Regions from separate parts of the Plantibacter sp. lyk4-40-MEA-4 genome, predicted to be linked through region 2. Evidence: riboswitches for the same ligand, from Rfam matches in the RefSeq annotation. Region 2 holds a riboswitch; the other holds the start of a gene.
What was found. A riboswitch is a leader RNA that binds a small molecule or an ion and turns the genes downstream of it on or off. The one in region 2 is predicted to bind thiamine pyrophosphate.
Positions count from the first base shown of each region.

Region 1: another riboswitch for thiamine pyrophosphate. It lies ahead of QRN44_RS11630 (ECF transporter S component); the one in region 2 lies ahead of thiM (hydroxyethylthiazole kinase).

Region 1 covers NZ_JARVSA010000005.1:357,947-361,346, forward strand. Annotated here, with positions in the region: gene QRN44_RS11625 (ABC transporter ATP-binding protein) at 1-1,325, opposite strand, end outside; gene QRN44_RS11630 (ECF transporter S component) at 1,412-2,002, opposite strand; TPP riboswitch at 2,078-2,186, opposite strand; gene QRN44_RS11635 (hypothetical protein) at 2,237-2,566, opposite strand; gene dinB (DNA polymerase IV) at 2,576-3,400, opposite strand, start outside.
Region 2 covers NZ_JARVSA010000001.1:50,743-54,142, forward strand. Annotated here, with positions in the region: gene QRN44_RS00280 (bifunctional hydroxymethylpyrimidine kinase/phosphomethylpyrimidine kinase) at 1-11, opposite strand, end outside; gene thiE (thiamine phosphate synthase) at 8-718, opposite strand; gene thiM (hydroxyethylthiazole kinase) at 715-1,566, opposite strand; TPP riboswitch at 1,558-1,658, opposite strand; gene QRN44_RS00295 (DUF1622 domain-containing protein) at 1,719-2,240, shown strand; gene QRN44_RS00300 (HAD family hydrolase) at 2,251-2,934, opposite strand; gene QRN44_RS00305 (CDP-alcohol phosphatidyltransferase family protein) at 3,015-3,400, opposite strand, start outside.

The sequences.
Region 1 (3,400 bases), on a different contig from region 2:
GCGTCATGCGTGACGGAGACGATCGTCGCGCCGCGCTCGAGCTCATGCTGCAGCAGGCGGACGAGTGACAACCACGTGCGTCGATCCTGCCCGAACGTCGGTTCGTCGAGGACCATGACCGCCGGCCGGGCGGCGAGGACGGTGGCCACCGACAACCGGCGCTTCTGACCGCCCGAGAGACTGAACGGGTTCGCCTCGGCGAGACGACCGAGACCGAGCGCATCGAGGATCTCGGAGACCCGCTCGTCGATGGCGGTCCGGGACCAGCGGAGGGCCTGCAGGCCGACACCGAGCTCGTTCCGCACGGTCGATGAGACGAACTGGTGCTCGGGATCCTGGAAGACCGTCCCGATGCGCGTGAGCAACTCGGTCGACTTCCAGCGGATCGGCCGGGATCCCAGCCTGCCGGCGAGCTGCGGAGCGGCGGTCACCGTCCCCGTGATCTCCGGCAGCAGTCCCGCCAGCGTGAGCGCGAGCGTGGACTTCCCCGCGCCGTTGGGGCCGACGATGACGGTCCCCGCGCCTTCGGGCACCGCGAGCCCCAGGTGCTCCTGCACCGGCTGCTTCCGCGTTCGACCGATCGCCAGGTCGTCGGTCGTGATGACCGCCGCCGATGGGCCGGACACCGGACGAGGGGCCAACCCCAGCGGGATGCCCGGCACCCAGACGCCCGCATCGGCCAGGCGCTGCCCGACGTCGTCGAGGACGAGGTCGGGTGGCCCGTCGGCGAGGACACCGCCGTCGGCGTCGAGCACGACGACCCTGGTCATCAGCTCGCGCCAGACGTCGACGCGGTGTTCGATGACGACCAGGGTGGACGAACCGTCATCGACCAGCCGAGCGACGGCGTCCCGCACCTCGGCCACCCCGGCCGGGTCGAGGTTCGCGGTCGGTTCGTCGAGCAGGAGGAGCGAGGGGTGCATGGCGAGTACGCCGGCGAGGGCCAGCCGCTGTTTCTGACCGCCAGACAGCGCCGAGGTCGAGTGGTCCAGCGGCAGGTCCAGTCCGACGGCCTCCAGCGAGGCGTCGACGCGGCGCCAGATCTCCTCGCGCTCGACGCCGAGGTTCTCGCAGCCGAAGGCGACGTCGTCACCGACCTTGGACAGGATCACCTGCGAGTCGGGATCCTGCAGCACGAGCCCAATGCGACCCCGCGCTCGTTCAGGCGGAACGCCATCGACGAGGAGCGAGCCGTGGGACTCCCCCTCGTCCGCTCCGCCGAGCACGCCGGCCAGTGCGTGGATCAGCGTCGACTTGCCGGCACCGGACGCCCCCAGCAGGAGGACCCGCTCGCCCGGTTCGATCACGAGGTCGAGGTCGCTCACCGCCCAGGCCTTCCGACCGGCATGCCGCCACCCCCAGTCTTGCGCGACGACGCGCGCCGGACCGGTCGCAGCCGCTCCCGGCACGATCAGACCTCGCGCCGAGCGTCCCGCCCCGACGCGAACCGACTGAGCGCTCCGGTCGACGCGAGTGCCCTGACGAGTGCCCAGCCGACGACACCGGCGAGGATCGCGCCCGAGACGAGCAGTGAACCGAGGTAGATCGCGTTGAACTCGACACCCTTCTCGAGGTTGCCCGACATGACGAGTTCGAGGAGCCACGCGCCGGCCCCGGCACCGGCCCCGGCGAGGATCGCCGGAACGAGGCCGAAGCGCTTGTACGCGAACGCCGCGAACACCAGCTCGGCACCGAGGCCCTGAGCGAGCCCGGAGTACACCGTCGTGATGCCCCATGCGTTGCCGATGAGGGCGGAGACGATCGCCCCGATGGTCTCGACGAGGAGGGCAGCGCCGGGCTTCCGGATGATGAGTCCGCCGAGCACCCCGCCGAGGAGCCATATCCCGACGGCGATCCCGCCGAAACCGGGCGTGACGGCGCTGGCACCCGCGTACCAGAGTGATCCGAGCGTGTTCCACGCCCAGAAGATGAGGCCGGTCGCGACGCCGAGTACGGCGACCACGACGATGTCGACGACCCTCCAGCGCAAGGTCCGCGACACAGCGCGTTCAGAGGGTGAGATCTTGGTCGATGCTGACACGATACGTGCCCTTCCTGTAGACGGAAAAGAGCACGGGATAGCGAGAAATGGTCTCCCTGCGCTGGCATGATCCAGATCAGGTTCGACGGTCGAAGGCGAATACCTTCCTCTCAGCCCGGTTCACCGGACTCCCGTGGTGGCACGAGTCTAACCCCTGCCGTGCGCGGTCGCACGACAGGGGTTGGACGGAGGGGGCTACTTCTTGAGGGCCTTGATGAGGCCGGCGAGCGCCTTGCCGCTCACCCAGATGAACGGGATCGCGACGGCGATCAGCGAGATGAGGTTCGGGTCGAAACGGAGACCCTCGTCGGTCTTGATGTAGGCACCGACCGGGATGGAGACGCCACCGCCGCCACCGCCGCTCGGGGCGTCGTCGCCGTCGCCCTCGGAGCCGCCGCCGAAGCCGTAGTACGTCAGCGCGACGGGCACGAGCTTCGTCCCGTCGATGTCCTGCTGCTCCCCATAGGCCGCGGTCACGCCGAGCCCCTTCGCCTGTTCTGCCAGCTTCTCCACGAGATTCGTCATACGGCGAGGCTATCGCTCGGCATCTCCCGGTCCAAGGGGTTGATCCGTGCTCCCAGCACCCTGCGAGTCTCCGCGACTGCCGAGTCCGCGACGCCTCGGCTTGCCGAGGAGGGAGGCGGGGGCGATCGCGAGATCGCCGAACCGGCTTGCGACCCGGTCGATCGTCTGCTCGGCTTCACGCCACTCCTCGTCCGGGTCCCAGAGCCCGGCACCGGCCTCATCGGCCGGGACGAGCTGGTCGACCTTCACCCCCACGAGGCGCACGAGGCGTCCGCCGCGATCGAGGTCGCCGAACAGCGAGGCCGCTTCGTCGTACACCCGCCGGCCCACGTTCGTGGCCTCGCCGATGGTGCGCGACCGGGTGACGACGCTGAAGTCCGCATAGCGCACGCGGATGCTGATCGTCCGGCCGGCGTAGCCGCCCTTCCGGAGTCGGATCGCGACGAGGCCGGCGAGGTTCAGCAGTTCGCGCCTGAGGATGGTCGGGTCGGAGACGTCGGTCGGGAAGGTCACCTCGTGGCTGACGCTCTTCTCGCGACGTGCCAGCTCGATGCCGCGCGGATCGATCCCGTTCGCGAGCTCGAGGAGTCGGCGACCGGAGGCTTCACCGACCGCGCGCTGGAGCATCGACAGCGGGGTGGAGGCGAGCTGACCGATGGTCCGGATGCCCCGGTTCGTCAGCTGCTCCTCCGTCCGACCACCGACGCCCCACAGTGCACCGACCGGCAACGGGTGGAGGAACGCCAGGGTCTCGTCGGCCGGCACGACCAGCAGACCGTCGGGCTTGGACAGGCCGGAAGCGAGCTTCGCGACGTACTTCGTCGCCGCCAGGCC
Region 2 (3,400 bases):
ACGGCGCTCATGCCGAGACCTCGGTCCAGGCGCTGCGGAACGCCCGGGCGGCGGCCGCCGGATCGTCGGCGGCGCAGATGGCGGAGACGACGGCGAGACCAGCGGCGCCCGAGGCGTGGAGCTCGACCGTGTCGTCCAGTGACACCCCACCGATGGCGACGCACGGGAGCGGGGTCGCGGTGGCGATCGCGGCGAACCCCTCCACGCCGAGCGGCGCCGGGTGGTCCGGCTTCGTCGTCGTCGGGCGGATGACGCCGACGCCCAGGTAGTCGACCGTCCCGGGTGACAGCGCTGCGACCGCGTCGAGGTGCGCCGGGGTGTTCGCCGTCAGTCCCACGACGGCGGCCTGCCCCACGATACGACGCACGGCGTCGACCGGGAGATCGCTCTGACCCACGTGGACGCCGTGGACGACGGCACCGGCGGAACGGGCCGCGAGGAAGACGTCCACCCGGTCGTCGACGAGGAGCAGCGCCCGACCGGCGACGACCTCCGCCGCACGCACGGTCAGGTCGAACAGCGCTCGCGCCGACGCGGTCTTCTCCCGCAGCTGGACCGCGGTCACCCCGCCGTCGACGGCTCGGCGCACGACGTCGAGGACACCGCGATCCCCGCTGGCCGAGGCGTCCGTGACGAGGTAGGTGGCGATGCCGCGGCGCACGAGCTCGGCGTGCGAACGGGCCGCGAGGACCCGGTCCGCGGTGGTCGAGGCGCTCACGCGATCACCGCCAGGCTGCGGACGGTGTCGGCCTCGAGGAGGTGGAGGTGGTCGAGGAACGCGGGAGCGAAGGAGCCTGGGCCGCGGCTCTCCGCAGCCGCAAGCTGCGCGGCGACCGTGTATGCGGTGGTCGCCGCGACCGTCGTCAGCAACCGGTCGTCGTCGAGTGAGGCGAAGGCGGCGAGTACGGCACCGAGGGCACAGCCACCGCCCGTCACGAGGGTGAGCCAGGCGTGCCCGTTCGAGCAGCGGACGATGCGCTCACCGTCGGTGATGACGTCCGTCGGGCCGGAGATCGCGACGACGGCGCCCGAGGTGCGGGCGATCGCGGTGGCCGCCTCGATCGCGCTGTCGACCGAATCGGTGCTGTCGACCCCGCGACCGCCGGCGCCCAGTCCGGCGAGGGCGATGATCTCGCTGGCGTTGCCGCGGACGATCGTCGGCCGGAGGTCGAGGAGGTCGGCGGCGAGCGCCGTGCGCACCGGTAGGATGCCGACGGCCACGGGGTCGAGCACCCACGGTGTGCCGGCGTCGTTCGCGGCGGAGGCGGCCTCGACCATCGCCTCGCGCTGCTCCGCCTGCGGCGTCCCGAGATTGAGGAGCACCCCGGAGGCGATACGGGCGAACGGCCCGGCCTCGGTGGGGATGTCGGTCATCGCCGGGGCGGCGCCGATGGCGAGCAGCACGTTCGCGGTGAAGTTCGTCACCACGGCGTTCGTGATCGATTGGACGAGCGGCGTGCGCTCGCGCAGGCGCTCGAGGAGGTCCCCGGACGCGCTCGCGAACTCGCCGACGGACGAGTCGTCGGTGGACGGGTGGGCGGACTGCTGCGGTGTGCGAACGCTCATTCGCGACATCCCTTCGCTCGGACTAACGAGATCAGGTTCGACGGGTGTGTTCTCAGCCGATCGTCGTGGGATCGGCACCCCGTGTCACTCGCGACCACCCTAGCGGGTCGGCCCGGCTTCCCGTCCAGCGGGCGGGCGAGGATGATGGAGGGATGGACTTCTTCGAGCTGGTCACCATCGTCTTCGAGGTCGCCGGTGTCGGGGCGATGGTCGTGGGCTTCGTGATCGCCGTCACTCTCTCGGCCCGCCTGTGGTGGAGCACGCGCGACGGCGCTCGGGCCTTCCGGATGCTGCGGGAGACGATCGGCTCGGTCATCCTGCTCGGGCTGGAGATCCTCGTGGCCGCAGACCTCGTGAAGACGGTCACGTCGACGCCGTCGCTGACCGACGCGCTCGTCCTCGCGATCATCGTCGTCATCCGCACCCTGCTGAGCTTCTCCCTGCAGATCGAGATCGAAGGCACCCTCCCCTGGAGGCGCCTGGCGACGACCGGCCCGCAGTTGTTCGACCGCGCGGTCAAGCGCGGTGGCGAACGCACCCGACGTCGCGCCGAGGAGCAGGACGCCTCGGCCAAGGATCTCGAACCGTCCGATGCGACGCCGGCACCGACGGTCGCGGCGCAGCCGATCCCCGACGACGAGGACGGCTTCCCGGAGCTCCGCAGTCGCAGCTAGCGCGGCACGGCTAGCGTGCCGCGGAGGCCGCCCAGGTGTCGCGGATGAGGTCGGGCAGCAGGCGCATGTCGTCGAAGACGTGGGTGCCGTCGCCGATGAGCCGCTCGGCGGGCGTCATGCCGCCGGCGTAGGCGTAGACCGTCATGCCGGCCGCACGGGCAGCCAGGACGCCGACGACGCTGTCTTCGACGACCGCGCACCGCTCGGGGGCCGTGTCGAAGTCGGCGGCGGCGTGCAGGAACAGGTCGGGTGCGGGCTTGCCGACGGCGACGTCGGTCGCGCTGAAGATGCGCCCGTCGAAGCGATCGTGGATGCCCACCTGCCCGAGGTTGCGGACGACGTCGTGCAGCATCCCGTTCGAGGCGACGCACAGCGGCACCCCGGTCGCAGCGATACCGTCGAGGGCGTCGACGACCCCGTCGACCGCCTCGAGCTCACGTTCGCAGATGCCGCGGAACATGTCGCTCCAGCGCTGGATCCAGTCGGCCTCGAGCGGCTTCCCGAGGCGCTGCTCGACCAGCGTCGCGTACGTCTCGAGTGAGGCGCCGACGAAGAGCTCCCGCACCTCCGCCTCGGTGTAGTCGCCGCCGACCTCGTTGAGGAGCTGCAGGTTCACCCGGACGGAGATGCGTTCCGTGTCGACGAGCGTGCCGTCGCAGTCGAAGATGACGAGGTCCGGATAGTCGACTGGCATGCTCCGAGCCTAAACGACGCCGCCTGCGCTGTGGCCGTGTGCCATCCGGTGGGGGCCTCCGACGATGGTCGGCGCGGCGCTCAGCGGGCCGCGCGGACGCCCTGTCGCTGCCAGGTGACGACCATGCGTCGCGCATACTGGGTCGCTGCGACGAAGTGGCCGAGGAGTCCGAGCAGGATCGCCACGAACCCGACCCCGCCGAAGACCCGGTACAGCGCCGACGCCGGATCCCCGCCGCCGAGCGCGAGGCCCGTGAGCAGCGCGAAGAAGCCGACGAAGAGGAACACCGTCCGGATCTTGCCGGCGATGCTCACCGGCACCTCCGGCGTCCCGCGGAACGCGACGACGGCGACGAACGCGAGCAGGAGGTCGGGGACGATCATGACCACGAACACCTGCCATGGGATGATCTGCCCGATGGCGAACGATGCGGCGACCACGACCACGGTCAGGCGGTCGGCGACCC